DNA from 3 places in the Tatumella citrea genome. Region 1 is predicted to be linked to each of the others. Evidence: riboswitches for the same ligand, from Rfam matches in the RefSeq annotation. Region 1 holds a riboswitch; each other region holds the start of a gene.
The links. A riboswitch is a leader RNA that binds a small molecule or an ion and turns the genes downstream of it on or off. The one in region 1 is predicted to bind thiamine pyrophosphate.

Region 1 (10,922 bases):
AGCGGGATCTGTTGTTCAATACACCAGCTATTCAACAACTGACGGGTCGCCATATTGTCACTACAGTCGAGGACTAGTGTGGGTCTGGCCGGTAAGCGGTTTAGCTGCTCAGCATCTATCCGTTGTGCCAGGGCATGCAGGTGAACCGAAGGATTGAGTTCATGCAGTGTGCTGGCTGCCAGTGTCGCTTTCTGTTTGCCGGTGTCATTGCTACGGAACAGGATTTGCCGTTGAAGGTTGCTGATGTGCAATGAATCATCATCAGCCAGCAACAGTGTACCTACACCGGCAGCTGCCAGATACAGAGCGGCTGGTGAGCCTAGCCCTCCCAGCCCGACGACCAGAACAGTTGAGTTGGCCAGTTGTTCCTGACCCACCGGGCCAATTTCCTCCAGCAACAGTTGGCGGCTGTAACGCATAAAATCCTGGTCACTGAGCATCTGCGGTACCTCTGTGTGCTTCAGCCACCCGTGACTGCAACTGTGCCACGGCATCTCGCCAGTCTGCCGCTGCCGTAATCGCACTGACGACGGCAATACTACCTACTCCGGTGGCCAGTACGTCAGCAGCTCTGTCGATACTTATCCCGCCAATCGCGACGGTAGGTATTCCGGCCAGTTGCCGGACATGATGACGCAGGTTGTCCAGCCCCTGAGGCTGAGATGGCATCTGTTTGGTATTTGTCGGGAAAACATGACCGAGCGCGATATAGGAAGGGTGAAGAGGTAAAACCCTGGCGATTTCATGACTATCATGGGTTGATACCCCTAAACGCAGGCCAGCCTGCAGGATCGCATCCAAATCCGCAGTGTCTAAATCCTCCTGTCCGAGGTGTACGCCATAGGCACCATGTTTAATGGCCAGTTGCCAGTCATCGTTAATAAATAACCGAGCCTGGCGGGCAGCCGCCAGACGGATACTATCGATGATGGCCTGTTCTTTTTCGGCGGCACTGCCTTGTTTCATCCGCAACTGCAGGGTCATTACCCCGGCATCCAGCAGCCGGGCTATCCATTCAACACTATCTACTACGGCGTATAACCCACAGCGCAGTGGTACCGGCGGAAATTTCTGCGTCATTATTTCGCCTCCGCATCCGCCACTACCTGCTGATAAATTTCACTACCGCTGTCGCGGAAACGCTGAGACATTTCCAGCATACCTTCATCAATCACGACCGCCGGCCCCGGGTTTTTGCTGGCAAAATCACGGACTTCCTGGCTTATTTTCATTGAGCAGAATTTTGGTCCGCACATCGAACAGAAGTGAGCGACCTTACCGGATTCCTGTGGCAGGGTTTGGTCGTGATAGTTGCGGGCAGTCTCCGGGTCGAGAGCCAGGTTAAACTGGTCTTCCCAGCGGAACTCGAAACGGGCTTTAGACATAGCATTGTCGCGGATTTGTGCTCCGGGATGCCCCTTAGCGAGGTCAGCGGCATGAGCAGCAATTTTGTATGCGATCAGTCCCTGTTTTACATCTTCTTTATCCGGCAGGCCGAGGTGTTCTTTCGGGGTGACGTAACACAGCATTGCGCAGCCAAACCAGCCGATCATCGCGGCACCTATGCCTGAGGTGAAGTGATCATAGCCAGGCGCGATATCTGTGGTCAGCGGGCCGAGGGTATAAAATGGAGCTTCATGGCAATGCTCCAGCTGCTCAGTCATATTCCGCTGAATCATATGCATCGGGACGTGGCCCGGACCTTCGATCATGACCTGAACATCATACTCCCAGGCAATTTTAGTCAGTTCTCCCAAAGTATGCAGTTCAGCGAATTGTGCTTCGTCATTCGCGTCCTGAATGGAGCCCGGACGCAGCCCGTCACCTAATGACAGAGAAATATCGTAGCTGGCACATATTTCACAAATCTCCCGGAAATGGCGATAAAGGAAGTTTTCCTGATGATGCGAAAGGCACCATTTCGCCATAATGGAACCACCACGGGAAACGATCCCCGTCAGACGTTTTGCGGTCATCGGGACATAGCGCAGCAGGACACCGGCATGAATAGTGAAGTAATCGACACCTTGCTCAGCCTGCTCCAGCAGCGTGTCTCTGAAGATCGGCCAGTTGAGATCTTCAGCGATCCCGTTAACTTTCTCCAGCGCCTGATACACCGGTACTGTTCCTACCGGGATCGGGCTGTTGCGCAGGATCCACTCACGGGTTTCATGAATGTTCCGACCGGTAGACAGATCCATCAGGGTATCAGCCCCCCAACGGGCAGCCCAGACCAGCTTTTCGACCTCTTCTTCGATAGAGGAGGTAACCGCAGAGTTACCAATGTTGGCATTGATTTTCACCAGAAAATTACGACCGATAATCATCGGTTCAGATTCCGGATGGTTAATATTGGCCGGGATAATTGCCCGACCGGCAGCCACTTCCTGGCGCACAAATTCGGCAGTGATGGTTTCCGGGAGCGGGTCAAAAAAATGTTTGCCCGGATGCTGCTGAAGCAATACCTCACCGGAAATCCGCTCACGCCCCATATTTTCACGCAGGGCAATAAACTCCATTTCCGGAGTAATTATTCCCTGACGGGCATAATGCAACTGGGTAACACAGTGCCCTGACAATGCTTTACGGGGCTGAGGCAAATGTTGGAAGCGCAGGTCGTCGAGGGTTTCATCTGCCAGGCGCTCGCGGGTATAGGCTGAGCTGGTGGCAGGAATATCTGCCGAGTCCTGACGTTGTTCAATCCACGCTTGGCGAATTCGTGGAATACCACGATGAATATCCGGGGTAGCGGTTTCGTCACCAAACGGACCTGACGTGTCATATACAGGAATCGCTTCGTTTTCTTCAACAACAGGATTTTCAGTCGTTCCGCCAATCCGGGTTGGGCTTAGTTGTATTTCACGCACCGGAACTCTGATATCCGGGCGTGACCCGGTGAGCCAGCGACGCCGCGAGGCCGGAAACGACTGACTGCTCAGTGAATTAATGAAATTACGTGCTTGTTCGCGTTTTTCACGACGGGATAATTTTTCAGACATAGCTCTATTTCCTGTAATCAAAGAAATACGCTTGTCCGGAGTTCGGATGGAGTGACAGAGAGATATGCCGGCAGGCACACTCAGGCTGAACTGTACTCTTGTTCCCTTCGCAGGTACTAACCTGATCAGGTTCCGCGGATCCCGAATTAACGGTCTCAGCCCCGGGGGGCACTCCGACAAGATAACAGGCTGCAGAAAATTTAGATGATGCAGCCATGGGTGATAAGTCACCGTGGCTCAGCATAGAGCGGTTCAGTGTGAAGTACAAGCCCCTGGTGTTTGTCAGGTTGGTCTTCTGTGTGAACGGCTGCATTTTTCTGCCAGACGCTGACATTACTCTGGTGGGTGGTACTATGGGGTTCACAGTGATCGTCGTGATATATCAGAAAAACAATAAGGTGATGATTGATGGAACGCGAAATAACCGCTTCAGACAGCGGCTGGTGGGTAGTGAGTCAGCTGAATAAACTCTGGTTACCCGGGGGAGAACTTCCCCACGGCAACGCTAAGGATTTTTCGCTCAGTGGTTCTCGTGGCCAGCCGATAGGGGAATGGCAGGGCGAAACTGTCTGGCTGGTGGATGACTCAAAACCTCAGGATATGGCGTCACTACGCCAATTGCTACAGGGTGACAGCGGGTTATTCAGAATGGCCGGACGCGGAGTTCAGCTGGCAGAATTTTATCGCTCTCATCGCTATTGCGGTTATTGTGGCCAGGAAATGCATCGTAGCAGGACAGAATTTGCCTGTCTGTGCGGGCATTGTCATGAGCGTTATTACCCACAGATAGCTCCCTGCATTATTGTTGTTATCCGCCGGGGAGATCAGTTATTGCTGGCGCAGCATGTCAGGCATCGTAACGGAATTTACACCGCCTTAGCCGGATTTACCGAAGTCGGAGAAACTCTGGAACAAACTGTTGCCCGTGAGGTTATGGAAGAGAGCAATATTAAAATCAAAAACCTGCGTTATGTCGCCTCACAACCCTGGCCTTTTCCACAATCGCTGATGATGGCTTTTCTGGCTGATTATGACAGCGGCGAGATACGCATCGATCCGAAAGAGCTGCTGGATGCTGGCTGGTATCGTTACGATGAATTACCACAGCTTCCTCCTCCGGGAACTATTGCACGCCGGTTGATTGAGGATACGGTAGCATTATGCCGGCAGGATGAGGAGTAACCGGCAGGTAACAGAAACGTTACCTTACTGGTGCAGAGTTAGAACAAGTATGGGTTTGTGTATATAATACGCGCCTGATTTCGAGAGAGCCTGATTATGAGCGAATTAAAAAACGACCGTTATCTGCGTGCCTTACTGCGGCAGCCAACGGATGTGACTCCGGTATGGATGATGCGTCAGGCAGGCCGCTATTTGCCTGAATATAAGCAGACCCGGGCAGAAGCTGGTGATTTTATGTCACTGTGTAAGAACGCTGAACTAGCCTGTGAAGTAACTCTGCAACCTTTGCGCCGTTATCCTCTGGATGCAGCTATTCTTTTCTCTGACATTCTGACAATTCCGGATGCGATGGGGCTGGGGCTGTATTTCGAAACCGGTGAAGGGCCCCGTTTTTCTTCTCCGATAAGCTGCGCGGCAGATGTCAAAAATTTGCCAATCCCGGATCCGGAGCAGGAACTGGGTTATGTAATGAATGCAGTGCGTACCATCCGCAAAAATCTGCAGGGTGAGGTTCCGCTGATTGGCTTCTCCGGCAGTCCGTGGACGCTGGCCACTTATATGGTCGAAGGCGGCAGCAGTAAGGCCTTTACCAAAATCAAAAAAATGATGTACAGCGATCCTTCGGCATTGCATGCCTTGCTGGATAAACTGGCAGAGAGTGTCATTCTGTATCTGAATGCACAAATCCGTGCCGGAGCGCAGTCCGTGATGGTATTTGATACCTGGGGTGGCGTATTAACCGGTCGTGATTACCGGAATTTCTCGCTCTATTACATGCATAAAATTGTTGATGGTCTGCTGCATGAAAATGAAGGCCGCCGGGTTCCTGTGACTCTGTTTACTAAAGGTGGTGGGCAGTGGCTGGAGGAGATTGCAGATACCGGATGTGACGCGATTGGTCTGGACTGGACAACTGATATCGCCAATGCCCGCCAGCGGGTCGGACATCGGGTGGCTTTGCAGGGCAATATGGACCCTTCGATTCTCTATGCCCCTCCGGCGCGTATTGAGCAGGAAGTCTCGACCATTCTTGAAGGATTTGGTCAGGGTGAAGGACATGTATTCAACCTCGGTCACGGTATTCATCAGGATGTACCTCCTGAGCATGCCGGAGCTTTTGTTGAGGCCGTTCACCGCCTGTCTGCGGCATACCATAAATAATGTCAGCCGACGTTGCGGCGCTTAAAGCTGAACAGCTTTCACGGGCAGCAGAAGTTGTCCGTGAAGGACTGAGCGAGGATTTCTCTCCGGCCTTTATTGGTGGAGGAGATGTCGGTTTTGAGCAGCAGGGCGCCGTGGCAAGGGCTGCATTTGTGGTGCTACGCTGGCCGTCTCTGCAAATGGTGGAACACCGTGTTGCGCGGGTTCCGGTCACCTTGCCCTATATTCCTGGTTATCTCTCCTTTCGTGAATGCCCTGCTTTACAGGCAGCCTGGCAGCAACTGGAACATCGCCCGGAGTTATTGTTTATTGACGGGCATGGTATTTCCCATCCCAGGGGCTTAGGCGTGGCCAGCCATTTTGGTTTACTGGCCGATGTGCCGACGATTGGTGTGGCCAAAAGCCGGTTATGTGGCGACTATTTGCCACTGGCGGAAGAAGTGGGTGCCTGCCAGCCATTATTATTCCGGCAGCAGCAGGCTGGCTGGGTACTGCGCAGTAAGCAACGTTGTAATCCGCTGTTTATTTCTGTTGGCCACCGCGTGAGCCAGCAAATGGCACTTTACTGGACTCAGCAATGCCTGCGCGGCTATCGTTTACCTGAACCCACCCGACTTGCTGATGCCGTTGCTTCACAGCGCAAAGGCTTTCAGCGCTGGCTGGAACCACAATAACGCTGTGAAATGGTGGCTTTTGCGTTACACTTCTGCCAGCTAATTTATAATGAGTACTTGTCATGTTACGTAACCCCATTCACCTGCGTCTGGAAAAACTGGAAAGCTGGCAACATGTGACCTTCATGGCTTGTCTGTGTGAGCGTATGTATCCGAACTATCAGGCATTCTGTCAGCAGACTGAATTTGCAGATCCACATCTTTATCGGCGTATTCTTGACCTCGTCTGGGAAACGCTGGTGGTGAAGGGTGCTAAAGTTAATTTCGATTCTCAACTTGAGAAGCTTGAAGAGGCTATCCCTGATGGAGAAGCCTTTGATGTTTATGGTGTCTACCCGGCAATAGATGCCTGTGTAGCACTGAGTGATTTACTCCACGCCCTGTTAAGTGGTGAAAGTTTGACCTACGCAGTGGAAGTGAGTAAAACATCTATCACGACTGTTGCTATGCTGGAAATGACTCAGGCTGGCCGGGAAATGACCGATGAAGAGCTCAGAGAGAACCAGGCCGTCATTGACGAATGGGACCTGCAATGGGAAATATTCCGCTTGCTCGCAGACTGCGAAGAACGCGATCTGGAGTTGATCAAAGGGCTGCGTGCTGACCTGCGGGAAGCCGGAATTAGCAATATCGGTATAAGTTTTAACCAGTAAGACGATAAAACGTGATTTCAGGCCTGATTTAGCATACCAGAAGGCTTCACATCAGCCCCCTGTCTGGTCTACATTTGGGGGGCTAAAAATTGTGGCTATCGGTGTGTGCAGACTGAAGGGTGTCGGAACATTTGGCTTTTCACTCGCATTCGTTGCTTAGCAGGCGATAAATACACTTTAAGGATAACTTATGAACAAGACTCAACTGATTGATGTGATCGCAGAAAAAGCGGACCTGTCTAAAACCCAGGCTAAAACTGCACTGGAATCTACTCTGGCTGCGATTACTGAGTCTCTGAAAGAAGGTGATGCAGTTCAGCTGGTTGGTTTCGGTACTTTTAAAGTTAACCACCGTGCAGAACGTACTGGCCGCAACCCGCAGACTGGTAAAGAAATCAAAATTGCAGCTGCAAACGTTCCTGCGTTCGTTTCCGGTAAAGCTCTGAAAGACGCCGTTAAATAAGCGTTGCACCCCGGGTGCGAAACGTTTAGTTAACAGAAGGGGCAGCAATTTGCCCCTTCTGTTTATTATCTTCAGCTTCTGTCTCATCCCTGTCTGCTGCTTTCCTTTGTATAATTATCTCATTCGTTGCTCTGACCGGCTGTCATGAATATGAAGGAGAGAAAATGTATTTCACCGGACGGAAAAGTATTTTTAGCCTGGTCTGTTTGTTGCTGGCAGGCTGCAGTTCTTCCCAGAAACTCCCGCCATTCAGTGCCTCTGGCTATCTTGCCGATCGGGGTGTCGTCCGCTTATGGCGAAAAAATACCGCTTCTGATGATGTCACGATACGTGTCCTGTATACGCCGTTCGACCAGGGAGTGAGCGAAGAATCGGAATATCACTGGCACGATGACAAACTCGTTTCTGTCAGCCGACATATCAGTGGTGCTACATCAGACGATGTGACTCTGAGATTTGATAATCAGGGTAATGTCAGTTTTATGCAGCGTCAGCTGAAAAACCACCGCGAATCCGTCAGCCAGCAAACGATTGAGCTTTATCAGTTTGATGCCGGCAGGATGTTGAGCATCAGTAACGCATTACAGGCAGGGAAAATACGCCTGCAGCAGGGCATATGGCAGCAGAGGAATACGGTCATCACCTGTGATCACCAACAGGTTCAGGCGGGGCTGGGGCCGGAAGCATTACAGGTGATTAGTCAGAGTAAATCTGGTACAGCTCCGTTGTATATCTCCTGGCTGCAAGGTCCGCAGGGCACACAATTACTGAAAGCCACCACCGATAATTTATGCCATAACCAGCCAACAGCCGAAGATCTGTAGCCGGAAGATTGAAGAACGCCAGCAATAAAAAAAGCAGGCCGAAGCCTAATGCCGATCGTTTAAGGATCATTTGACCGATCCGGTGGTTGGTGTAAAAAGGGTTCATGTGCAGACATGGACCCTTTTTAAATGGAACTTTCGCAAGCTCTCGGCATTATTAATCTCACTGCTCCCGAAGAAGTACAAAGCCTCTCTGACCTGCTCTCTCCTGACCTCATCCGACAGGCGTTTTCCCTCACTGATACCGTCACGCTGCGTAAGCGTAAACTTCCCCTTGAGTCGATGGTCTGGCTGGTTATCGGTATGGCCATATTCAACAATAAGCCCATGAGCCATATCGTGAATTTGATGGATATTGTTGACCGGACCGGACGGTCATTTACCGCACCCAGCTCTGTGATTGCCCGCCGAAAAACACTGGGCGAAGATGCCATCCGGGTCCTGTTTGATCTCACTCAACAACACTGGCACGAAGAAGCCAGACATCCCCTCTGGCACGGGTTGACGCTTAATGCTGTTGATGGCGTTGTCTGGCATACCCAGGACACTCCTGAAAATGCAGAGGCCTTCGGCAAAGCATCTAATCAGCATGGTGAACGCGGTTATCCTCAGGTTCGTATGGTGTGTCTGATGGAACTCAGCAGCCATCTGCTGCGTGCAAGTGTGTCAGGTCGCTACGATATCAACGAAATGCGGCTGGCCGCTCAGCTGGCAGAAAATGCACCGGATAACAGTATTACGCTGTTTGATAAGGGCTTTTACTCTTTAGGGTTGTTACATGACTGGCATAATGCAGGTGAAAATCGCCACTGGCTAACGCCGCTGAAAAAGAACACTCAGTATGAAGTGGTACGAAAGCTCGGCAGGCAGGACGAACTGATACGACTGAAAACCACGCCTCAGGCCAGAAAGCAATGGAAAGGCCTGCCGGAAGAACTCATAGTGAGGCTAATCAGGCGGAAAGTGAACGGGACGGAACGGCAGGTAGTCACTTCCATGACAGATGCGATGCGTTATCCGGCGACTGACGTGGCAGAACTTTATAAGCATCGCTGGGAAATCGAGCTGGGATATCGTGAGGCAAAGCAGTTTTTACTGGGAAACCGCTGGACGCTGAGAAGCCGGTTGCCCGATCTGGTGAAGCAGGAGCTATGGGGAATACTGCTGACGTATAACCTGGTGCGTTACCAGATGATTAAAATGGCGTTCAGCCTGAAAGGAAATTACCTGCCTTACCAGTTGAGCTTCAGCGGTGCAGTATCAGAGATATTACGGCTACTGATCGGTCTGCCGTGGGCTTCACCGGGAGCCATCCCGGGTCACCTTAAACACTTTTACAGTAATGCCGGGATGCTGAAACTGCCACCACGACGAGAACGGGAATATGTGAGAGAAGTGAGGGAGAAAAGGTCGAAATATCCCTTTAAAAACAATGCCGGTCACCTTAAGTGACCGGCATTAGGCCGAAGCCTGCTCTGTCATGACGGGTATCGCCTGAGGTTATTTGGAACGATTAATGGCCCGATAGCCAATATCATTACGGTAGAAACTGCCTTGCCATGAGATGGCTTTTGCCAGCACATAGGCATTTTTCTGTGCTTCTGCTACATCAGAACCCAGTGCTGTGATGCAGAGTACCCGTCCGCCGTTAGTAACGACGTCATCACCCTGTAAGGTTGTTCCGGCATGGAACACTTTGCCGTCAAGTTCGTCAGCTGCTTCCAGACCGGAAATAACATCACCTTTACGATACTGGTCAGGATAACCGCCAGCAGCGATAACCACACCCAGTGAAGGGCGTGGATCCCATAATGATTCCTGCTGGTCCAGCTGACCTTCACAGGCCGCCAGACATAATGTCACCAGATCAGACTGCATACGCATCATGATTGGCTGTGTTTCCGGGTCACCAAAACGACAGTTAAATTCGATAACCTTTGGCTGACCTGCGGCATCAATCATCAGTCCGGCATACAGGAAACCAGTGTAAACATTTCCTTCGGCTGCCATTCCACGGACAGTTGGCCAAATCACCTGATCCATGACTCGCTGGTGGACTTCATCGGTCACCACAGGGGCCGGAGAATATGCACCCATGCCACCGGTATTAGGGCCGGTATCTGCATCACCGACGCGTTTATGGTCCTGACTGGTAGCCATAGGCAGAACATGTTCGCCATCGACCATCACAATGAAACTGGCTTCTTCGCCGTCAAGGAACTCTTCAATGACAATGCGGTGACCAGCATCGCCAAAGGCATTTCCTGCCAGCATATCGCGTACAGCATCTTCAGCTTCCTGCAGGGTCATCGCGACGATAACGCCTTTCCCGGCGGCCAGACCATCAGCTTTGATAACAATCGGTGCGCCTTTCTCACGCAGATAATTGAGTGCTGGCTCGACTTCGGTGAAATTCTGGTATTCCGCTGTCGGAATCTTATGGCGTGCCAGGAAGTCCTTGGTGAACGCTTTAGAACCTTCCAGCTGAGCTGCAGCCTGAGTCGGGCCAAAAATTTTCAGCCCTGCGGCACGAAAGGCATCAACCACACCAATAACCAACGGCGCTTCAGGTCCGACAATCGTCAGATCAATCTTATGTTGCTGAGCAAACGCCAGCAGCCCCTGAATATCAGTCGCACTGATATCCACATTTTGCAGGGCAGATTCCCGGGCGGTACCGGCATTACCCGGAGCCACATAGACTGCTTCTGTTAACGGTGACTGGGCGGCTTTCCAGGCCAGCGCATGTTCACGCCCGCCGTTACCAATAATTAAAATTTTCATCGTTACAACTCCTGATCAATTAATGGCGGAAATGGCGCATATCAGTAAAGATCATCGCGATGCCATGTTCATTGGCTGCCGCAATGACTTCATCATCACGGATTGAACCACCAGGCTGGATGACACAGGTAATTCCGACGGCGGCAGCTGCATCAATACCATCACGGAACGGGAAGAAGGCA
Region 2 (10,922 bases), 450 kb from region 1:
AGAGACAGTACTGCGGGCAATATTTGCCTCCGGAAAAATCTTCGGTACCGAAGGCAGGCTAAGCCGGATAAAAAACAATGCCACCAGAAACAACGACGCGGCCACCAGATAAAGGGTCATAAACCCCCAGTTCAGCGCCAGTGCAAACGAAAGCGGAGGGCCTATCACCCAGGCCAGCGACATCTGGGCCCGCATTAGTGAGCTGAACATCACGACTTCCCGCGAGGTATAGTCGGCATATTCCCTTGCCAGTGCAAAAATCTGTGGCATTACCACGGTTGAAAAAGCCGACAGCAATAATCCCAGACTAATCAGCAGCCAGTAGCTGCGGGTAAAAGCAAACACAATGGCATTGCCAATCGCCATCATGCAGCAAAGCATCAGTAAATTACGGCGATCTCCTTTCTTATCCGATCGCTTAGCTAGCAAAAAGCTGACCAGAATCCCGGTTATGGCATTCACGGTAAAAAACAGCCCGACTTTAAAGGGCTCAGCATGCAGTTCCTTACTGAGAAACAGGCTAAGTGTCGGTGCCTGCAACGCGCCGGCAATACTGACGATAAAGGTCACCAGCATAAAAAATACAAATATGGTGTTGCCTTTTGCTGGCTGAGGCTCAGGGGTTTGCATAGAAAAATACATCCGCATCAAAATGTGACGATAGAAAGATCATATAACAAATAGGGAAAAGCCGGCAGACATTGTCTGCCGGCAGAGCAATTAACACCCGAAATGTCGCAAATTTTTTTGAGAAAGATGAACAAAAGACGGGGAGCACAAAACCGGCATCGCAGACTTCCGTTCACCTGAAGTCTGCTCTTAATATAAGGAAATTAATATTGAGCAGTTTAAAAAAAGAGTTCCTCTTTTATGACAACCAAACGACTGAAAGAGCAATTTATCCGTCTGTGGGAACTGAGCCACGGTGAGGACCAGCAAACCACTCTGGCACAGCTGGCAGAACAACTGCATTGTTCTGCCAGGCATATCCGTAACCTGCTAAATCGTATGCAACAGCAGCAATGGCTGCGCTGGGAAAGCCACTCCGGCAGAGGAAAACGCTCCGGGCTGTACTTTCAGATAACCGCAGGTGAACTCCGTCAACAACAAGCCGAAGCACTTCTGGAACAAGACCAGACTGAACAGTTACTACAACTAACAGGAGATCAGTCACGGGTACGGCAAATGATACTGGCAAGGCTCGGCCGCAGCTTTCGCCAGGGGCGACATATTCTGCGGGTACCCTACTACCGGCCATTGCTCAGTTTACTCCCGGGCTCACCGCTACGGCGCAGTGAAACTCACATTGCCCGGCAAATATTTAATGGTCTGGTACGGGTTGATGAGCTTTCCGGCGAAACCGGTCCCGATATTGCCCATCACTGGCAACAGCTCTCACCATTGCACTGGCGATTTTATATTCGCCCTGCGGTTCACTTTCATCATGGTCGTGAACTGCAGGTCACCGATATTATTAGTAGTCTGCAGCGCTTAACCAACCATCCTTTGTTTTGTCATCTGGCAAGTATCGACTCACCGGCGGCCTGGATTGTGGATATCCATCTGACTTCTGCTGATGAATGGCTGCCCTGGCTGCTTGGCAGCGTTGCTGCCCTGATACTGCCCGCAGAATGGCAAACCATGCCCGACTTTGCCACTAAACCCAGCGGTACGGGCCCCTATTACGTGGTGGAAAACCAGAAAAGCCAGCTCCGTATAGAAGCGTTTGATGACTACTTTGGTTATCGCCCACTGATTGACAATGTCACTATCTGGGTATTGCCGGAAATCAGTGAAGATCTTGTTTATCAGGGCCTGACATTACAGGGAAATGAAAATCAGCAAACCACCGGAGAGAGCCGGCTGGAACAAGGTTGCTATTTTATGTTGTTCGATCAGCGTTCAGCGCTTGCTCGCCAGCCATCAATACGACGCTGGCTGAGTAATTTGTTTAACCCGGACAATTTATTGCAACAGGCCGCCTCAACACACCAACGCTTCTGGTCTCCGGCGCGAGGGATGTTACCTGACTGGCAACACACCTGTTATGAGTCTCTGTCAGAAAAGCCGGACGGCCTTACTCATCTCACGCTCTGCTGGTACGGCTCACATATTGAACATCTGGCCATTGTGAAGATTGTGAGCCCACTACTCGCCCGTCATGGCATCCGGTTAATCAGTAAAGAAGTCAGCTACCAGCAATGGTTTAACGGTGATGCCAGTGCCGATCTCTGGCTGGGGAGTTGCAACTTCACCGCCCCGTTGGAGTGGTCGGTGTTTGCCCTGGTCTGTGAAATGCCGCTTTTTCATCACTGCCTGGGAGATGAACTCTCGCTGTCGTTACCATCCTGGCACCAGAAGGTACTCAATACAGAACAGTGGTACCAGCAATTACATCACCGCCATCTCCTGCTGCCACTGTTCCATCACTGGCTGACATTACAGGGACAACGAAGCATGCGTGGCATCCGGATGAATTCGCTGGGCTGGTTTGATTTTAAATCAGCCTGGTTTGTTCCACCGGAACTTTGATGCTTTCACCACGGCCGTGAATTGACTAGAATAAGCCGTTCTCAACGGGGTGCACATTGTTGCTGAGATATACCCGTAGAACCTGATCCGGTTAACACCGGCGTAGGGATTTGAGACTGACTCACTCAGATCCTTTGCGCACAAAAATTCCCGCCTCAAGGAGCGCAAAGTGTTAAAAAAAGTTCTGCCTGTATTATTGCTGATATCTGCCCCGGTTCTGGCCGCCAAACCAGAACTGACCGTTTACACCTACGACTCTTTCTCGTCAGACTGGGGCCCGGGACCCGCCATTAAAAAAGCCTTTGAAACTAACTGCAACTGCACCCTGAAATATGTCTCCCTCGGTGATGGCGTTGCTCTGTTAAACCGCCTGAGAATGGAAGGGAAACACAGTAAAGCCGATGTCGTAGTCGGGCTGGACAACAATCTGTTGGATGCCGCGCAAAAAACCGGCCTGTTCGCACCTACACCAGTTGATTACAGCCATCTCACCGTACCAGGCGGCTGGAATAACACAACCTTTGTTCCTTATGACTACGGTTACTTTGCGTTCGTGTACAACAAAAAACTCCTGAAAAATCCCCCGACCAGCCTGAAACAACTGGTCGAAAGCCCGGAGAAATGGCGGGTTATTTATGAAGATCCACGGACCAGTACTCCGGGACTTGGCCTACTGCTGTGGATGCAAAAAGTTTACGGCGACCAGGCTCCGGCTGCCTGGCAGAAACTGGCCGCCAAAACAGTGACCGTGACCCGTGGCTGGAGTGAAGCTTATAGTCTGTTCCTGAAAGGGGAAAGTGATCTGGTTCTGAGCTACACCACCTCACCGGCCTATCATATTATTGAGGAGCATAATTCTGATTATGCCGCCGCCAACTTCCCGGAAGGTAACTATATGCAGGTGGAAGTGGCAGCCCGGCTGAAAGACAGCCCACACCCGGCGCTGGCAAAACAGTTTATGCAGTTTGTCACCAGCCCGGCCTTCCAGCAAACGCTGCCGACCGGGAACTGGATGTATCCGGTCATAAAAACCACTTTGCCAGCGGGTTATCAGCAACTCACGGTTCCTAAAACTGCCCTGCAGTTTACACCTGAAGAAGTCGCTACTCACCGCGATGCATGGATTAGCGCATGGCAGAACGCAGTCAGCCACTGATGCCTCGCTGGTTAATACCAGGGCTGCTGGCAGCCCTGGTCACCTGTGGTATAGCGCTGCTGGCTTTCGCAAGCCTGCTTTGGAATGCACCTCTGACTCACGGATATCGCTGGCTGAGCGATCCTTATCTGCGGCATGTCATCGCTTTTTCCTTTGAGCAGGCAGCATTATCCACCTTACTCTCTGTGCTGCCGGCGATTCTGGTCGCCAGAGCACTCTACCGACGCCGCTTTCCGGGCCGAAAACTGCTACTCCGCTTGTGCGCAATGACACTGGTACTGCCGGTATTAGTGGCGGTGTTTGGTCTGCTGAGTGTCTATGGCCGAGATGGCTGGCTGGCAAGCCTCGCTACTCTTGCCGGGTTCCACTACAGCTTTTCTGTCTATGGTCTGCAAGGGATTTTGCTGGCACACGTCTTTTTTAACCTGCCACTGGCAGCCCGGTTATTGCTGCAATCTTTAGAACAGATCCCAGCCGAACAGCGTCAGTTGGCAGCACAGCTCAATATGCAGGGATTTTACCTGTTCCGTTGGCTGGAGTGGCCCTGGCTGAAACGCCAGTTACTGCCGGTGGCTGCGCTGATTTTCATGCTCTGTTTTGCCAGTTTTGCCATTGTACTAGCGTTGGGCGGCGGGCCACGGGCAACGACACTGGAACTGGCGATTTTCCAGGCACTTAGTTACGATTTCGACCCGGAGAAAGCCGCAGTACTCGCGTTGGTTCAGTTGAGTTTCTGTCTGCTGCTGGTATTGCTCAGCCTGCGGCTAAATACAACGCTGGCTGGTAACAGTCCGCTGGTCAGTCACTGGCGTTCCCCGGACGATCGCTGGCGCCCCAGAATTACCGACAGTCTGGTGATCATTCTGACTTTGTTATTATTGATCCCGCCTGTACTGGCGGTGGTAATTAATGGTCTGAACCCTAATCTGTTCAGTTCATTACGTCAGTCCGGACTTTGGGTAGCCACCTGGAATTCTGTCAGTATTGCAGTACGCGCAGGGGTGTTATCAGTCATCCTGACCATGATGCTACTGTGGAGTAGTCGTGAGTTGCGGCTGCGCGGAAATCTGCTGCCAGCGCAATTGCTTGATACCAGCGGTATGTTGATCCTTGCGATGCCAGGAATCGTACTGGCCAGCGGAATTTTTATGTTTTACAACAGCACCAGCGGGGTCCCGGATTCTCCGGAAAATATCATTGTACTGGTGAATGCCCTGATTGCCATGCCCTATGCCCTAAAAGTTCTGGATACGCCAATGCGTGATATTGCCCAACACTATAACCAGCTCTGTCTGTCACTGGGAATTCAGGGCTGGCAAAGAATACGTCTGGTTGAAGAACGGGCACTGAAGCGGCCGCTGGCTCAGGCACTGGCCTTTGCCTGCGTACTGTCGGTAGGTGATTTTGGGGTGGTATCGTTATTTGGCAGCGATGATTTCCGGACTCTGCCGTTCTACCTTTACCAGCAGATTGGTGCCTATCGCGGACAACAGGCAGCAGTCAGTGCCCTGCTGCTGTTACTGGTGTGTTTTGTACTGTTCACTTTGATTGAAAAAATTGCAGGAAATCATGCTGACGCTGAATGATTTGACCTATCACTATCAGTCACAAACGATGCGCTTCTCAATGCAGATAGCGCGGAGCCAACGGGTCGCCATTCTTGGCCCCAGCGGCGCGGGTAAAAGTACTCTGCTCAGTATGATAGCCGGCTTTTTGCCACTCAGTGGCGGTGAGCTATGGATTGACGGGAAAAACTGTACCCGATTGCCCCCTTCCAAACGGCCGGTATCGATGCTGTTCCAGGAAAATAACCTGTTTGCTCATCTGACCGCCGGGCAAAACCTGGGGCTTGGATTGCATCCGGGACTGCGGCTCACCCGTCAGCAGCAGCAACAGGTAACAGATATTGCCGCCAGTGTTGGATTGCAGGGACTGCTGGACAGACTCCCCGGACAACTATCAGGCGGGCAGCGCCAAAGAGTCGCACTGGCCCGTTGTCTGTTACGTCAACAACCGGTGTTATTGCTGGATGAACCTTTTTCGGCACTGGACCCGGCACTGCGTCAGGAAATGCTGATACTGACCGATCAAATGTGCACCGCTCATAATATTACATTACTGATGGTGTCACATAATCTGGAAGATGTCCGGCAAATTGCCGGACAGACTTTGCTGGTGAATGATGGTCACATTGTCTGGCAGGGAGAGAGTCAGACACTGCTTAACGGAGAGGTTGCGGATGCAGAACTGCTCGGCATCTCACCCGCGACAATCAGGCAATAAATACCCGCCATAATAGTTGTCGAAAATGCGGCATCATCGGATCGAACTGTAAACCCACCAGCCCGGCAACGGCCAGAATAATCAGTAACGGTGCGAGCCAGCGCAGGCGACCGGCCGGCAACAGTTTGCTGGCCCAGTCCTGTTTTTTGGTGCCGCGTAACCAACGCCACCCGGTCCAGACAGCCAGCCACAGAGCGATAGCTTCGGCCAGTAGCAGCCACTTAAATAAACTGGTTTGCGCATTATGAGGTGCGTCAATCACCACTCCGGCCAGAATACCGGGTAACAGATAAACCGGCGGCCACAAAATACAGCCAATAATGTTCGGCGGAAGAAATTTCTTCACTGGTAATTCCAGCATCCCCGCCAGCAGTGGAATCAATGGCCGGGTAGGACCAACAAACCGGCCAATCAGAATCGTTGCCACACTGTGTTCATTCAGGGCATGTTCAGTTTTGTCCAGTAAATTGCGATGCTTTTGCAGATATTTCCAGCGATGCAAAGGGCCCTGGAAACGCCAGCCTATATAGAAGGAAAGCCAGTCGCCCAGCAGACACCCTGCCAGCCCTGCCCCCCATGCCGGATACAAACCAATTTTTCCGCTGCCAATCAGTGCGCCAAGACTTGCCATCAACACCGTTCCCGGGAGGATCAACCCCACCAGCGCCAGAGACTCAAAAAAAGTCACCACGGCGACCGCAAACAAAGCCCACTCCAGTGACTGAGTCAGAAGGTGTTGGATCCAGACTTCCATAAACATTCCTCACGTAAACTGAGCCTGGATTGTCCAGAGCAAGCGCACAGACGTCAAGCAATGTCTGAGCTTTAATACAAACAAATACAAAACCACACATCAGGCTATGACCCCGGGGAATGCCGGTCCCTCCCGGCAGATATGTTATACTCCGGGGAGTGAAACTCCGGAGATCCCGTGAATAATCCCCAACCTGGCTTTCTGTTAACCCGTCACTGGCGGGATACCCCTCGTGGCATCGAACTGACCTTCTGGCTGGCAACCGACCAGGGGCCGGTGCAGATTCGTGTGCCGCCGCAGGAAGCTGTCGCGTTTATCCCGCAGTCTGCGGCAGATGAAGCGGCAAAGCTGTTAAGCGGCGAAAGAAATATTCGTTTGCTGCCATTGCAGCTACGTGATTTCCACCAGCAACCTCAGTCCGGTCTTTACTGCCGTCAGTACCGGCAACTGCAGCGGCTGGAGAAAGTTCTCCGTGAGCAGGGAATTCCGGTGTATGAGGCCGATATCCGCCCGGCAGAACGCTTTCTTATGGAACGGTTTATCACCGCCCCGGTATGGTTCAATGGTGAGCAGGACGGCACGCTGATTGATAATGCCCGGCTGAAACCACATCCTGATTACCGGCCAACGTTAAAGTGGATGTCTCTGGATATTGAAACCAGCGAACACGGAGATCTCTACTGTATTGGCATTGAAGGTTGTGGCCAGCGTCAGGTGATGATGCTGGGAGAACCAACAACGGAAAATCAGCAGGTTGATTTTCAACTGGATTACGCAGCTACTCCTCAGCAGTTACTGGAGATGCTTAATCAGTGGTTTGTTGACCACGACCCCGATGTCATCATTGGCTGGAATCTGATCCAGTTTGATTTACGGGTTCTGCAAAAACATGCCGACCGTTACCAGATTCCGTTAAGGGCCGGGCGTGGTGGCAGCACTCTGGAATGGCGGGAACATGGTTTTAAACCCGGTGTCTTTATGGCGCAGGCCGCTGGCCGACTGATTGTTGATGGTATTGAAGCGCTCAAATCTTCGTTCCGCGAATTCAGCTCTTTTAGTCTGGAAAATGTGTCACGTGAACTGCTCGGTGAAGGCAAACTTACCGAAGATCCTGACCAGCGAATGGACGAAATTAACCGCAATTTTGCCACCAATAAGAGTGCTCTGGCCCGCTATAATCTGCGGGACTGTGAACTGGTGACCCGAATTTTCCACGAAACCAGCCTGATGCCCTTCTTACTGGAAAGAAGCAGTGTCAACGGGCTTCAGGCCGATCGCCATGGCGGTTCGGTGGCCTCTTTTGGGCATTTGTACATCCCGCGTATGCACCGTTCTGGCTTTGTTGCTCCGAATTTAGGAGAGGTGACTCCGGCAGCAAGCCCCGGGGGATATGTTATGGACTCCCGGCCCGGATTATATGACTCAGTGCTGGTACTGGATTTTAAAAGCCTCTACCCGTCGATCATCCGAACCTTTCTGATAGATCCTGTGGGACTGGCAGAAGGAATGGGAAACCCTGCCGATCCTGATCCGGTGCCGGGCTTCCTCGGAGCCTTTTTCTCACGGACAGTGCAATGCCTGCCCGGAATCATCAGTCAGATCTGGCAAAACCGTGAACTGGCAAAGCAGCAGAAAAATCAGCCGCTGTCCCAGGCGTTGAAAATAATTATGAACTCCTTTTACGGCGTGCTTGGGACTCCGGCCTGTCGTTTCTTCGATCCGCGACTGGCTTCATCGATTACTCTGCGCGGGCATGAAATCATGCAAAAAACCCGTGATTTTATTGAACAGCAGGGATACGAGGTGATTTATGGTGATACTGACTCCACATTTGTCTGGCTGAAAACCGCCCACAGCGAACAGCAAGCCGCGGATATTGGCCGGCAACTGGCAGAAGGCGTGAATGCCTGGTGGCAGCAGCAACTGGCTCAGCAGTTCAATCTGGTGAGTGCACTGGAACTGGAATATGAAACTCACTTCAGCCGCTTTCTGATGCCTACCATCCGTGGAGCAGAACAAGGTAGTAAAAAACGCTATGCAGGGCTGGTTAGCCAGCAAGGCGAACAGCAAATCATTTTTAAAGGGCTGGAAACGGTACGTACCGACTGGACCCCACTGGCCCGACAGTTTCAGCAGACACTGTATGATTTAATCTTCCGTCGCCAGCCCTGGCAACAATATGTGCGGGATACCGTCGCACAACTGATGGCAGGGGAACTGGATGACTTGCTGATTTATAGTAAGCGACTGCGCCGGCCACTGGGCGACTATCAGAAAAATGTTCCACCACACGCCCGGGCAGCCTTACTGGCAGATGAACAGCACCGTAAAGCCGGCCAGCCTTTGCGTTACCAGAAAGGTGGCACAATACATTATGTGATAACCACCCGTGGACCTGAACCCCTGAACGCCCGTACTGCACCGCTGGATTATGATCACTATCTGAGCCGGCAGTTAGAGCCGATTGCAGACGGCATACTTGGGTTTGTAGGCGGAAATTTTGCCACACTGATTACCGGGCAACTGGGGCTGTTTTGATAGGTGACGAATGGCTCGCCTTCCAGTACCATAGCGCCCTCCCTGAATTTCATTGCTCTGCATTTATTTACCAGACCTCTTGTCTGGTCACCGTGCTATTGCCTGCAGAGCATGAATATCTTTTTACATGTTAAGAGAATCGAGCTAATTATTTATGCCTTTTACACTTGGTCAGCGCTGGATTAGTGATACAGAAAGTGAACTTGGACTGGGGACGGTCGTCGCTATCGATGCACGTATGGTCACTTTACTTTTTCCGGCAACTGGCGAAAACAGACTCTATGCCCGCAATGATTCTCCGATCACCCGCGTCATTTTTAACCCGGGCGATACCATTACCAGCCATGAAGGCTGGCAGCTAACCGTAGAAAACGTCACAGATAATGACGGGATAATGACTTACACCGGAGTGCGGACTGATACGCAGGAAACCGGTGTCAGCATGCGGGAAGTTATGCTCGACAGTAAACTGGTATTCAGTAAACCTCAGGACAGATTGTTTGCCGGTCAGCTTGACCGCATGGACCGTTTTGCTCTGCGTTTTCGTGCCCGTAAATATCAAAGTGCTCAGTACCGTCTGCCGGTTAGTGGATTACGTGGTATGCGCACCAATCTGATCCCACATCAGCTACATATCGCTCATGATGTTGGTCACCGGCACGCTCCCCGGGTATTACTGGCTGATGAAGTCGGACTGGGGAAAACCATTGAGGCAGGGATGATAATCCAGCAACAATTACTGGCAGGCCGTGCCGAACGTGTCCTGATTATTGTACCGGAAACCCTGCAACATCAGTGGCTGGTGGAGATGCTGCGTCGCTTCAATCTGCGTTTTGCGCTGTTTGATGACGAACGCTATACCGAAGCTCAGTTTGATACCAGCAATCCGTTCTACACCGAGCAACTGGTCATTTGCTCGCTGGATTTTGCCTGTAAAAATAAGCAGCGTCTGGAAGCGATGGCTGAAGCCGAATGGGATTTGCTGGTGGTGGATGAAGCCCATCACCTGGCCTGGAATGATGGTAAAGCCGGTCGTGAATATCTGGTGGTTGAAAAGCTGGCAGAAAATATTCCCGGAGTGTTGCTGCTGACAGCAACCCCTGAGCAGCTGGGAATGGAGAGCCACTTCGCCCGTCTGCGGTTGCTCGATCCTAACCGTTTCCATGATTATCAGCAATTTGTGGCAGAGCAACAGCAGTACCAACCGGTTGCTGATGCCGTTACCTCATTACTCGCCGATCATCCGGTCTCCGCAGAAGAAGTCGCAATGATCAATAATCTGATCAGCGATCAGGATATCGCCCCATTGATCGAAAAAGCCAACAGTCGCGATGAACAACGGCTGGAAGCTCGCAGGAAACTGGTGGCACTGTTGATGGATCGTCATGGTACCAGCCGTGTTCTGTTCCGTAATACCCGTCAGGGTGTGAAAGGCTTTCCGCAACGCCAGTTACAGCAATTCCGTCTGCCGTTACCTTCTCAGTACCAGACCGCGATCAAAGTATCCGGCATTATGGGCAGCCGTAAGAGCGCCGAAGAACGAGCCCGGGACATGCTCTATCCGGAGCAGATTTATCAGGAGTTTGAAGGTGACAGCGGAACCTGGTGGGCATTTGATCCACGCGTTGAGTGGCTGAGCAATTACTTACTGGAAAACCG
Region 3 (10,922 bases), 1.1 Mb from region 1:
ATGCCTGGGTGCTGCCGTTCTGGAATATCTATGGAATTGTGGGCAAGACCCGCGGTCATTCGGTTTCAGCGATAGGGGTCGATTCTGATCCGGCTGATTTTAAAGACAATATTCTGGAAAAGCTGATTTCCAATATCGTCCACAGCATGCACAACGCCGGTCAGTTCGATAACCTCAATTTTGAGCTGAAATTTAAGGGCACAACTTACGGTGTGGGGACAGTGCTGGCAGGTGGCGTAGGAAACTGGTACGGACTGGTAGATTTTAACTATACCCAGACCCATTTCGATATTCTCGATGGCAGCATTAATGCAGTTACAGTCTCACCACGAATCGGTTACCGGTTTGATACCCCGGGAATTCGGGCGATTGGTCTGTCACCGGGAAAACTGAATGTCTGGGCAGGAACCATGTATCAGAATGTTCAGCAGGAATTTAAGGGAAGCCTGAATGATCTGACGATGCCGGCGTCGTTAAAGCAGCTGATGGCGATGGCTAATCAAAATGGCGGCGGACGTTTCGACGTAAAACAGCATCTGCAATCGCCGTGGAATATCCTGATTGGTGCTCAGTACAATATCACCCGCCATTTTAACATCTCAACCGAAGTGGGTTTCGCGCAACGTAACAGTATCTTTGTTTCCGGAGAATATCGTTTCTGATGCATTGCCGGGCACTGAAAGGATGGGTGTTGGGCGGAGCATTGTGGTCTTCGTTTGCCACTGCGCAGTATCTGCCGTCCCGTGAGCAGATTGACCACTGGCTGGCACCGTTAGGAGCCAGCCAGACGTTTGATCCCGGGCACGGTATTGACTGGGGAATCATGCCCGGCCCATTTTATACCCCTGAACTGGGTGTCGGGTTGGGTATGGTGGTCGCCGGCCTTTATCGTCCGGATGCGGATGATCATATCAGCCAGAACTCATCGGTCACGCTTAGTGGCTATGCCAGTAGTACCGGAGCTGCCGGTCTGCATCTGAACAATTACAGTTTCTACGACAACGATCGATGGCGGTTATTCACAGAAGCGACGCTGAACTATACCCCAACGTGGTACTGGGGAAAGGGCTTTGCTGCCGGTAGCCATAATGGTAACCGGGTGAAGTACATTTCTCAGGAAATCAGTTTAATACCTCAGCTTTTGCGCCGGATTGCTCCTGACACTTATCTGGGCGCTGGCTGGTCGCTGAATAATATGCAGGCTGGTGGCATTCACAATACCTTTAAACCCGGGCCGGAACAGCAGGCTGACGGGCGGGGCGTAATGAGTAGCGGACCGTTGCTCAGCCTGAGTTATGACAGTCGTGATTTTGTGCCTAATCCACATCGAGGGATTGACGCCAGCCTGCAATATATCAGTTACCGGCGACAGACCGGCAGTGATACGCGGTTTGATGCCTGGACTACTCATTTCAGTGCATACCGTTCGCTGGATGATAAACGAGTGGTTGCCTTTGAAATTAACGGCGCATTTACCGGGGGGCAGGTCCCCTGGAATATGCTGCCGCTGCTGGGAGACAGTAACCATTTTCGGGGATATTACCCGGGCCGTTACCGGGACCGGGATGTGTTAACCACGCAACTGGAATACCGTCAGGCATTGAGCTGGAGACACGGAATTGTTGGCTGGATAGGCAGCGGCACCATGGCTCCGGGTTTTTCAACATTGCTGGCTGAACGCTGGTTACCCACGGTTGGGGCAGGGTACCGGTTTGAATTTAAACCCGGGATGAATATCCGGCTGGACTACGGTGTCGGCAAGGGAAGTAGTGCATTTTATTTTCAGGCAGGAGAAGCATTTTGAAGACAAGGATGAGTGTCATATTAGTGACGCTGTTATTCTGCATTCCACCAACGGAAGCAAGACTACCAATCAGCATCGATTTTGCTCACATCCCACAGCAGCAGGCCGGTGAAGCCTGGCCTGTAGTTAAGCAGTTATCAGCTCCGGAAGGGCTGCGCCCTTGTTGTGCATTTGGCTATCAACTGAAAACCCGTTTGTCGGGAATACCTGTACCTTTTTACCGGATTAATAATGTGATTGATGCCGGAAGTACCGGTCAGCACAGTTTTAATGATAGTCACTGGAATGCACTGCTGGCACTGACCGGACTTAACCAGGAGCACAATGGCATAATTTATACCAGGCGTGGCGGGTTTATCGATACTGCCCATATCCGGGACAGTGCAGATATGACGTTCTGGATATTCAGCCAGCTTTACCCAAAGCTGGGAAAAGCCTTCAGCATTTTGCCCGGTGAAGATGAACTGGCAAAACGTGTCGTGGTATTCAACGCTTTTCGGCCGCCAGACGATCCCGCTACTGCTTATACGCTGGCTGTCTGGATAGCAGCAAGAGTGGCATTTCAGATAGCAGCCTGGCACGAAATCGCGCAGTGGTATGGATTTGAATCGGTTCCCGGATTTTCTGAGGGAATTTCTGCATTTTCCCCTGAAGATCTCTATTCGAATATGGTCGGGGTTCGCCTGGCCGCAACTCTTTTGTTGACCGGGCATGGTTACAGTAAACGTGGTTTTAACACGGCAATGACTACCGTGTTACCGGAAGCACTGTTGCAGCTTGGCGCCGAATCTCCTGAAGGAACTCGTTTTCATTTCGATATGCTCGACGGTGTATGGTGGAACAGCCACAGAGCAGTGCCTGAAAAATTTTTAGTGCTTAAGCGTAATTATCTGACTGGTGAAGATCGTGTCCCGACCCCGGTTCCGGGTGAGCCTGAGGCCAGTTTGCCTCTTACTCTGCCAGTGGTTTGTGCGGGAGAATCGATAGCTGCGCTGGGAGAATTACGTCTGTTTACCGGTCAATCCAGGCAGCAGTTGCCGGCAACACAAAGTTACTATCACTGGCCTGACTTTCAGAATCTGGCTAATGAGGCGCAGCGCAGTGACCAACTGAAGCTACTGCAACTGAAGGCCGAAGCGCATTGAAAGCGGAAGCATGAAAAGCCCGGGCTACGGGTGATAAGCCACAGGGCACTGTATCATGCGATGCTGCATTTAAGCATGATGGTGGCAGGCTGCTGGCATAGCAGATGAGGGTAACCACAGTATTGCCGGGATGGCCCGTTAAACGAGTCATCCCGGTAACGGCTACTTAAGTACTCTGATTTTGCAGTTTTTCCCTTTGACCTTCACCTGCTGTAGCTGGCGAAAGGTTTTGGTGACCGCAGACTTACGAATAGCGACATAGGCATGCATCGGAAACATATCTATTTTACCAATAATATCGGCAGCCAGACCCGCTTCCCCGGTCAGAGCACCGACTACATCGCCTGGCCGGATTTTCGCTTTCCGCCCGCCATCAATACACAAAGTTACCATTATCGCTTCCATCGGGGCGGTGGAGGTGGCGGATAAACTGCTGGCCTGCAACCATTGAGGCTTCAGGCTAATATAATCTTCAAGCGCGTTCGCCCGCTGAATTTCAGACGGGGCAACCAGGCTGACCGCCAGGCCCTTGTGACCGGCACGAGCGGTACGGCCAATACGGTGAACATGGACTTCCGGGTCAAAAGAGAGTTCGTAGTTAACCACCATAGCCAGTTCTTTAATATCCAGTCCACGAGCTGCCACATCAGTAGCAACCAGTACGCGGCAGCTCTGGTTAGCAAAACGAACCAGCACCTGATCCCGGTCACGTTGCTCCAGATCACCATGCAAAGCCAGTACGCTGATGCCGGAGTCGGTAAGTGCATCATATACTTCCTGACAGTCGCGTTTGGTATTACAGAACACGACACAAGAGGCTGGCTGGTGGTGGCTTAGCAGCGTCTGTAGCAGTGGTAGTTTTTCACCGCGGGTAGCTTCATAAAACTGCTGTTCAATATCCGGTAATGCGGAGACTTCACCGGTGGTGATACTCACCGGTTGCTGTTGTACCCGCGCACTAATGCTCTCGATTCCCTGAGGGTAAGTGGCAGAAAACAGTAATGTCTGGCGTTGTACCGGCAGATAGCTGATGACATCGTCGATAGCTTCACTGAATCCCATATCCAGCATCCGGTCAGCTTCATCCAGAACCAGTACTTTCAGTTGTCCGGCATCCAGAGTTTTTCTGCCCAGATGTTCCTGAATACGGCCTGGTGTGCCTACGACAATATGAGGTGCATGAGCCAGTGATGCCAGTTGCTGCCCCATAGGCTGACCGCCGCACAGGGTGAGAATTTTCAGGTTTGGAATATAGCGTGCCAGTCGCCGTAGCTCTTTGGTCACCTGATCTGCCAGCTCACGGGTCGGGCACAATACCATTGCCTGGGGAATGAACTGTGAGACATCAATCTTTAGTAACAGCCCGATACCAAACGCTGCAGTTTTACCGCTGCCGGTTTTGGCCTGTGCACGAACATCACGGCCTTGCAAAATTTCCGGCAGGGCTGCGGCCTGTACTGGCGTCATGGTGGTATAACCAAGTTCAGCAAGGTTTTCTAGCTGCGCGGCAGGCAGCGACAGGGAAGCAAAAGGTTGGGTCACAGGGTTTACTCTCAGACGATTAACAGGGGCAGGCCAGCCAGTATGGCAGTGCAGCAACACTGGTGTTGCCGTAAGCCTGTATACAGATAGCGATATAATAACAGAGATAACACGAGGGCGGCAGAGCTAAAATCAGCCTGGTTACCAGAGGTTTGAGTTCAGGTGGAATCAATCGGTACTGTGAAGTTAAACCCGCAGTGATATAAACCCGTCTGTTTTTAATCTTAGTTTTTAAACAAACACGGTCTGAAGAACAGAAAATAACAGACCAGGTCTGGATTACCTGACAGTCACGGTGCCGGTGTAACAGATATCAACCTGTTGGTTTATTTACTAATTGTATTTTCCCCGGCTTTAAAAGTGATCAGGGTTTAGCCGGGCAAAGAATAATTATTTTACTGACTCCCTTTTATAGGTAAATGGAGGCTTTTACATTTACCGTTACTTTACTACTGAGTTAACAACCTGTAGTAAGAGCGGTTACTTATTAATTAATAACATGTTGATTATTATTTTTGTAATTTCAAACCACGGATGGCAGGAGATAACACATTGATTTTGGTGGGGGCATCCCCGGGGTTATGTCGGCCGTTTAGCGGGCGAGGCAGGATGCTTTTGGCCACTTTCTTCACAGGATTCATTACATTTTTCGGTAGTGAATAAACACCATTAAAAGTAGGTATTTTTGCCTTTATGATCTTTTTTTGAGCTTGTTTTTGCAAGGTGTGTTTTTCAGGTTGTTGATATTTTTGATTTAAAATTTAATTAGCTGTCTATAGATATTGTGGTGTTTCAGCGGCTTAAATGTAATGAATAAGATTTATTTTTTATTTACTACTACATTTTTTCATGTTGAAATGATTATTAATCTCATTTGCAACTGTGTCTTGTTACAAATTAATTATCATTCCTGTCTTCGGGCATTACTGTTCCATTTGAACCGGGTACGGGAATTCATCGCAATTAACCAAGCAACACAACCCGTGTTAAGAATCTGGGAAAGGCAGTAATGAATCAAAATAAAAACTTCAGACACCACAAGTTCCCGTTAAGTAAAATGTGGCTTGTCGTTTCTGGCGGAATATTAATTTCTTCAGTCAATAGCTATGCTGCTGACGACAGTAATACCCTGACGGTAACGGCACATACCGCAAAGCAACAAGCTGATACCGGATATTCCAGCCCGGAATCTTCGATTGCCAGCAAAACACCCACCTCAAAACTTGACGAAGCGCAGTCAATCAGTGTGGTGACCAATAAGCAGCTTGAAGATTACCAGGCCAGCAGCGTGGCTGACGCTATGCGCTTTGTCAGTGGCACCGCTCAGTCAAATACCCTGGGGGGAACCGAGGACGGGATTACCCGTCGTGGTTTTGGCTCCAACTCAGACGGTTCTATTTTCCGTGATGGCATCCGCAGCAGCCAGGGGCTGAATCTGGATGCTACTACTGATCATGTTGAGGTACTGAAAGGTTCCTCGTCCCTGTTATACGGAATTTTAAATCCGGGGGGATTGATCAATGTAGTCAGTAAAAAGCCACAGTACGACTGGCATACCATTGTTGGCGGGCATTATAACAGCACCGGTGGCGGGGCAGGCAGTATTGATGTTACCGGGCCTCTGGGCGCAGGTTTTGCATTCCGTCTGATTGCTGAAAAACAAGATCAAAGTTACTGGCGTAATTTCGGTACTGATAAACATAACTTAATCGCGCCGTCATTACAGTGGTATGGCGATAAAGCCAGCTTTTTTGTCAGTTATGAAAGCTTTGAATATGATATTCCTTACGATCGTGGAACTGCGTTTGTTAATGGCAAACCGATTAATATTGGTTATAAAACCCGTATTGATGATTATTCCAACCACGCATGGGGTCGTAATCAGACATTTAATACCCACTGGGATTATCAGTTTAACGATATCTGGTCTACCCGCGTCACCCTGGGAATGAACCAGCGTCAGTACAGCAGTAATACCGTGACGGCTACTGCCATTAATACTACCACCGGGGTGGTGAGCCGTCGTCCGGATGCCTTCCGTGGCTTTAACCACAAAACGAAATATGTTTCCTGGGATATCATTGGTACCCCGGAAATTCTGGGCATGACGCATAATATGGTGTTTGGTACCGATTATGAAATGGACCAGACCTATCGCGCTCGTGCTTTCAACGGTAAAGTAAATAAAGATTTTACCTTAAGCAATCCGGTGTATGGATTAGAGACCATTACCGACAGCACAACAGAAAAGACCGCTGGCAGGAATTTACTCAACCGTCTCCACAGCCGCTCAGTTTATCTTAAAGATAATGTCGATCTGACTTCCCACTGGACAGTGGTTGCCGGCGCCCGTTATCAACATTATGAGCAGCGTGAATCGACGGGCAGTGCATCGACTTTATCTTACAACGATATTGGTAACCGCTTCCTGCCGCAAACCGGACTGATCTATAAGCTGACACCGAGTGTTTCTTTCTATGGCAGTATGAGTAAGTCCTTTACGCCGTCAACCGACCCGGATGACTACGGAAATGTTGCCGCACCGGAACACGGCACCACGTATGAAGTGGGTAGCAAGTGGCAGATCAATCCGTCGTTGTTAGCCACCGTTGCTCTGTATCGCATTGATGAGCGTAATATTCCGCTGTCACTGAACGGTAATACCTACTCGGTGAATAAAGCCCGCTCCAGTGGGGTTGAGTTTGAGTTAAACGGTGAAATTTATCCGGGCTGGGATTTAAGTGCTAATTACAGCTACGACCAGGCCAAAATTGTTAATGACACAACTAATTCAGATAACGATGGCAATCGCCTGCAGAACGCGCCGCGGAATTCCGGTGGTGTCTATCTGAGCCATACTGTACAGGTTAATCCGTTGCCGGGCAGCTTCAGAATTGGTGGTGGCGCTCAGTATATGGGTACCCGGGCGGGCGACCCGGACAACAGCTTTACTCTGCCGGACTATATAGTGGCTGATGCGTTTATCGGTTGGGATAATCAGCTGATTGGTAAAAAGACCCACTTGCAGTTGAACGTGAATAACATTTTCAATAAACATTATTACACTTCCAGCGGCGGTAATTTACGTGTGCCGGAAGGCGAGCCACTTAATTTTGTTCTGAGTGCAAGTGTTGAGTTCTAAAACTCAGGTTTAACACCGTTAATCCGGGGCACGGTTCAGCGAAAAATCCGTTGTGATTATTTCTGATGAATCGTGCCCTGTTCAGTTTTTCCCTTGCCTTAACAGCGTTCTTAATCAACCTTCAGTGCCATGATGGTTAATCTGGCGTGATCAGTGAATATCTTCCCGCAGTTTGCCATTTATCCACCCGATTCCCCGAAAGCCCGGTGAACCAGTGGGATAAGCGGATTCCTTTACAGCGACTAAGTCTGAGTTTATCGGGAGGGCGGAGACGCGGGCCTTTTATGATTTACAAGACTTTCGGTTGGCATTACTATCCGCAATTAAGGTTAGTCCGCTGTGATAACCGCAAAATTTTAATCAAATGACTCGGGGTGCCATTTATGGCTGAGAAATACCCGTTGAACCTGAACCGGATAATGCCGGCGGAGGGAAGTCTGATGCCGGAACACCGGTATCTGTTTCCTGACGCCCGTCAGGAGCGTTGAAATGTCTGAAATCACCTCTGTTTATTCTGCCCGTCAGTCTGCTGCATCCTGGCAGCAATTTTCTCTGGCGCCGCCGTTAGTACATTGCATGACAAACCTGGTGGTACAGGCCCAGACCGCTAATATTTTACTGGCAGCCGGTGCGTCACCGGCAATGGTGATCGATCCGCAGGAAGTGCAGGTAATGGCCCGCCATGCAGGCGCATTACTGATCAACGTAGGTACATTAACGCAGGAACTTACCGAAGCGATGCAGCTGGCGGTGGACGCTGCCAGAGAGGCGGGAGTTCCCTGGACTCTGGATCCCGTTGCTGTAGGCGTACTGCCATTGCGTACCAGTTTTTGTCGTCGTTTGCTTGATGCTTCACCGGCGGTGATCCGCGGCAACGGTTCAGAAATACTGGCACTGGCCGGGGCAGGTTCCGGAGGACGAGGGGTCGACAGCCTGGAGGATTCATCCCGGGCCGTGGATGCCGCAGTCAGGCTGGCGACTGACTACCGGACCATTGTCGTGGTCTCCGGAGAGACCGATTATGTCACTGATGGTCGTCAGATTATCAGAGTGCAGGGCGGATCGCCGATAATGACAGCGGTTACCGGTACAGGATGTGGCCTATCGGCGCTGGTTGCTGCCTACAGTGCATTGCCGGGGGAAAGGATTAATCATGTAGCTGCGGCCTGTCAACTGATGTCGCTGGCCGGAGAACAGGCTGCCCGCCAGTCTGCCGGGCCCGGCAGTTTTGCCGTTGAGCTGATTGATGCTATCTGGCAATTACGCCACGGCCAGCACCAGGAGGTGACTGATGCTGCGCATTAATGCACTGACGATTGCCGGAACAGATCCCAGCGGTGGTGCCGGAATTCAGGCAGACCTGAAAACGTTTTCTGCGCTGGAAGCTTACGGAACCAGCGTAGTTACCGCGCTGGTGGCGCAAAATACCTGTGGTGTTAGATCGGTTTCCCGTGTGCCGACTGAGTTCGTCCGCGAACAGTTGTTGGCGGTGCTGGACGATGTCAGGATTGATACCCTGAAGCTGGGGATGCTGCATAACGCAGAAATCATTCGTATGCTGGTGGCCGAACTGTCGAATTCGGCAGTGCCATGGCGGGTGCTGGACACCGTGATGCTGGCTAAAAGCGGCGATCCATTGTTGGATCCACAGGCAGTAGCCCTGTTAAGGGATTCACTGTTGCCGGAAGTCTCGCTGATTACGCCAAATCTGCCGGAGGCCGCGGCACTACTGGGATGCCGCGAAGCTACCAGCGAAAAGGAAATGCTAAACCAGGCAAACCAGTTACTGAGTACCGGATGTCAGGCCGTATTGATTAAAGGCGGCCATCTGAGGGGGGAGGAAAGTCCGGACTGGCTGGTGAGTCAGGGGATTGAGCAGCGTTTTACCACCCCGCGTATTGATACCCGAAATACTCATGGCACCGGATGTTCTCTTTCGGCGGCATTGGCAGCTTTACGGCCACGCTATCCTGACTGGCCAGCGACTGTGTCAGCAGCTAAACAGTGGCTCTCCGGGGCAATTGCGGCAGCGGACAGTTTGCAGGTCGGGCAGGGCAACGGCCCGGTGCACCATTTTTATCGTTGGTGGTAATTAGTCAAATCTGCCCGGTGTGACCGCCGAGTAGCGGGCAGTGTTCAGGCAACCGACAGCTAATTGCCTTTGGTAACAGTTCGAACCGAAAATGGTGACCATGTAGCGGTTCTCCGTCCAGGTTAAAAGTCATGCTGTGTCGGGCTTTGATTTCCAGCTGGTGGCAACGGCTGGTGATCACTCCCGGATTACCCGGAGTGCCTGCCAGATTATGTAACAGGGACGGTAGCCACTGTTCGGCAGTGACAATACTAATATCAAGGAGCCCGTCATCAATCAAAGCAGTCGGACACAATTGCTGCCCGCCACCTGCCTGACGTGCGTTGCCAATACCAATCACCAGAGCATCGCCTTGCCAGTGAAACTCATCACTGATCAGTTCGCACTGATCAGGTTGCAGCGTATCCATCCGTAACAGACCATGGACGACGTAAGACAGACCTCCGAGGGCTGCTTTTAACTTGTCCGGTGTTTCGGTGGTTATACGGGGGCCAAATCCACCGGTTGCCATATTGATAAAATAACGTTGCTCATTCACTTTCACCAGGTCGACAGCCGACACGTCGCCCTGTAAAGCCAGCCGCAAAGCGGCTTGTGTGGATTCCGGAATTGCCGCGGAGCGGGCAAAATCGTTGGCGGTGCCAAGAGGCAATATTCCGAGCAGCGGACGAGCCTCCACGGCAAGTTTTGCCAGTGCAGTAACCAGCTCATTCACCGTTCCATCACCACCGGCAGCAATCACAGTATCGGCCTGAATTGAACAGGCTTCTTCCAGAAAACGACTAATATCACCCTGTTCCCAGGTAACACGGACATCAATCTGATGCCCTTCATCCCGCAGCTGATAAACAGCCTGGCGCAGGAATTCATCGGCAGCACTTTTGCCGTTGACTATGAGCATGGCTTTACTGCTGGATTTCATGCGTCTGTTCCTGAAAAGACATGCGAATTAACGGAATTTATACCATAAAACCGTGGGTTGCCGCAGCGGGGAAACTCAGATAAAAGAAAACCCGCCAGGGGGGCCAGGCGGGCGAATGAGGTGGATTCTGAGGTAATCAGAGAATCTTTATCCTTCGTTATAGTGTGATAATTGTAACCACTGTAATGACGGATAACTGTGATCAGATTCTAAATAGCGAAACTTATGCCTGCACGGCTGACGCGTGTGGAGCCTGGGTAGTCGCTCCAACCGGC

Region 2: linked by a shared signal. The riboswitch ahead of thiB (thiamine ABC transporter substrate binding subunit) and the one ahead of thiC (phosphomethylpyrimidine synthase ThiC) in region 1 are both predicted to bind thiamine pyrophosphate.
Region 3: linked by a shared signal. The riboswitch ahead of thiM (hydroxyethylthiazole kinase) and the one ahead of thiC (phosphomethylpyrimidine synthase ThiC) in region 1 are both predicted to bind thiamine pyrophosphate.

The regions. Positions count from the first base shown of each region.
Region 1 is NZ_CP015579.1:3,896,656-3,907,577, reverse strand. It holds gene A7K98_RS18525 (HesA/MoeB/ThiF family protein) at 1-440, opposite strand, end outside; gene thiE (thiamine phosphate synthase) at 430-1,083, opposite strand; gene thiC (phosphomethylpyrimidine synthase ThiC) at 1,080-2,999, opposite strand; TPP riboswitch at 3,085-3,185, opposite strand; gene nudC (NAD(+) diphosphatase) at 3,408-4,181, shown strand; gene hemE (uroporphyrinogen decarboxylase) at 4,278-5,342, shown strand; gene nfi (deoxyribonuclease V) at 5,342-6,016, shown strand; gene A7K98_RS18495 (YjaG family protein) at 6,079-6,669, shown strand; gene hupA (nucleoid-associated protein HU-alpha) at 6,860-7,132, shown strand; gene A7K98_RS18485 (DUF1481 domain-containing protein) at 7,297-7,956, shown strand; gene A7K98_RS18480 (IS4 family transposase) at 8,086-9,408, shown strand; gene purD (phosphoribosylamine--glycine ligase) at 9,457-10,740, opposite strand; gene purH (bifunctional phosphoribosylaminoimidazolecarboxamide formyltransferase/IMP cyclohydrolase) at 10,760-10,922, opposite strand, start outside.
Region 2 is NZ_CP015579.1:3,449,769-3,460,690, forward strand. It holds gene A7K98_RS16420 (MFS transporter) at 1-630, opposite strand, end outside; gene sgrR (HTH-type transcriptional regulator SgrR) at 871-2,532, shown strand; TPP riboswitch at 2,568-2,659, shown strand; gene thiB (thiamine ABC transporter substrate binding subunit) at 2,702-3,688, shown strand; gene thiP (thiamine/thiamine pyrophosphate ABC transporter permease ThiP) at 3,664-5,274, shown strand; gene thiQ (thiamine ABC transporter ATP-binding protein ThiQ) at 5,258-5,971, shown strand; gene A7K98_RS16445 (DedA family protein) at 5,961-6,725, opposite strand; gene A7K98_RS16450 (DNA polymerase II) at 6,903-9,263, shown strand; gene rapA (RNA polymerase-associated protein RapA) at 9,418-10,922, shown strand, end outside.
Region 3 is NZ_CP015579.1:2,791,296-2,802,217, reverse strand. It holds gene A7K98_RS13420 (hypothetical protein) at 1-662, shown strand, start outside; gene A7K98_RS13415 (BamA/TamA family outer membrane protein) at 662-1,804, shown strand; gene A7K98_RS13410 (DUF4056 domain-containing protein) at 1,801-2,949, shown strand; gene dbpA (ATP-dependent RNA helicase DbpA) at 3,112-4,491, opposite strand; gene A7K98_RS21395 (hypothetical protein) at 5,001-5,213, opposite strand; gene A7K98_RS13400 (TonB-dependent siderophore receptor) at 5,501-7,633, shown strand; TPP riboswitch at 7,994-8,084, shown strand; gene thiM (hydroxyethylthiazole kinase) at 8,123-8,938, shown strand; gene thiD (bifunctional hydroxymethylpyrimidine kinase/phosphomethylpyrimidine kinase) at 8,925-9,725, shown strand; gene yegS (lipid kinase YegS) at 9,730-10,647, opposite strand; gene trhP (prephenate-dependent tRNA uridine(34) hydroxylase TrhP) at 10,871-10,922, opposite strand, start outside.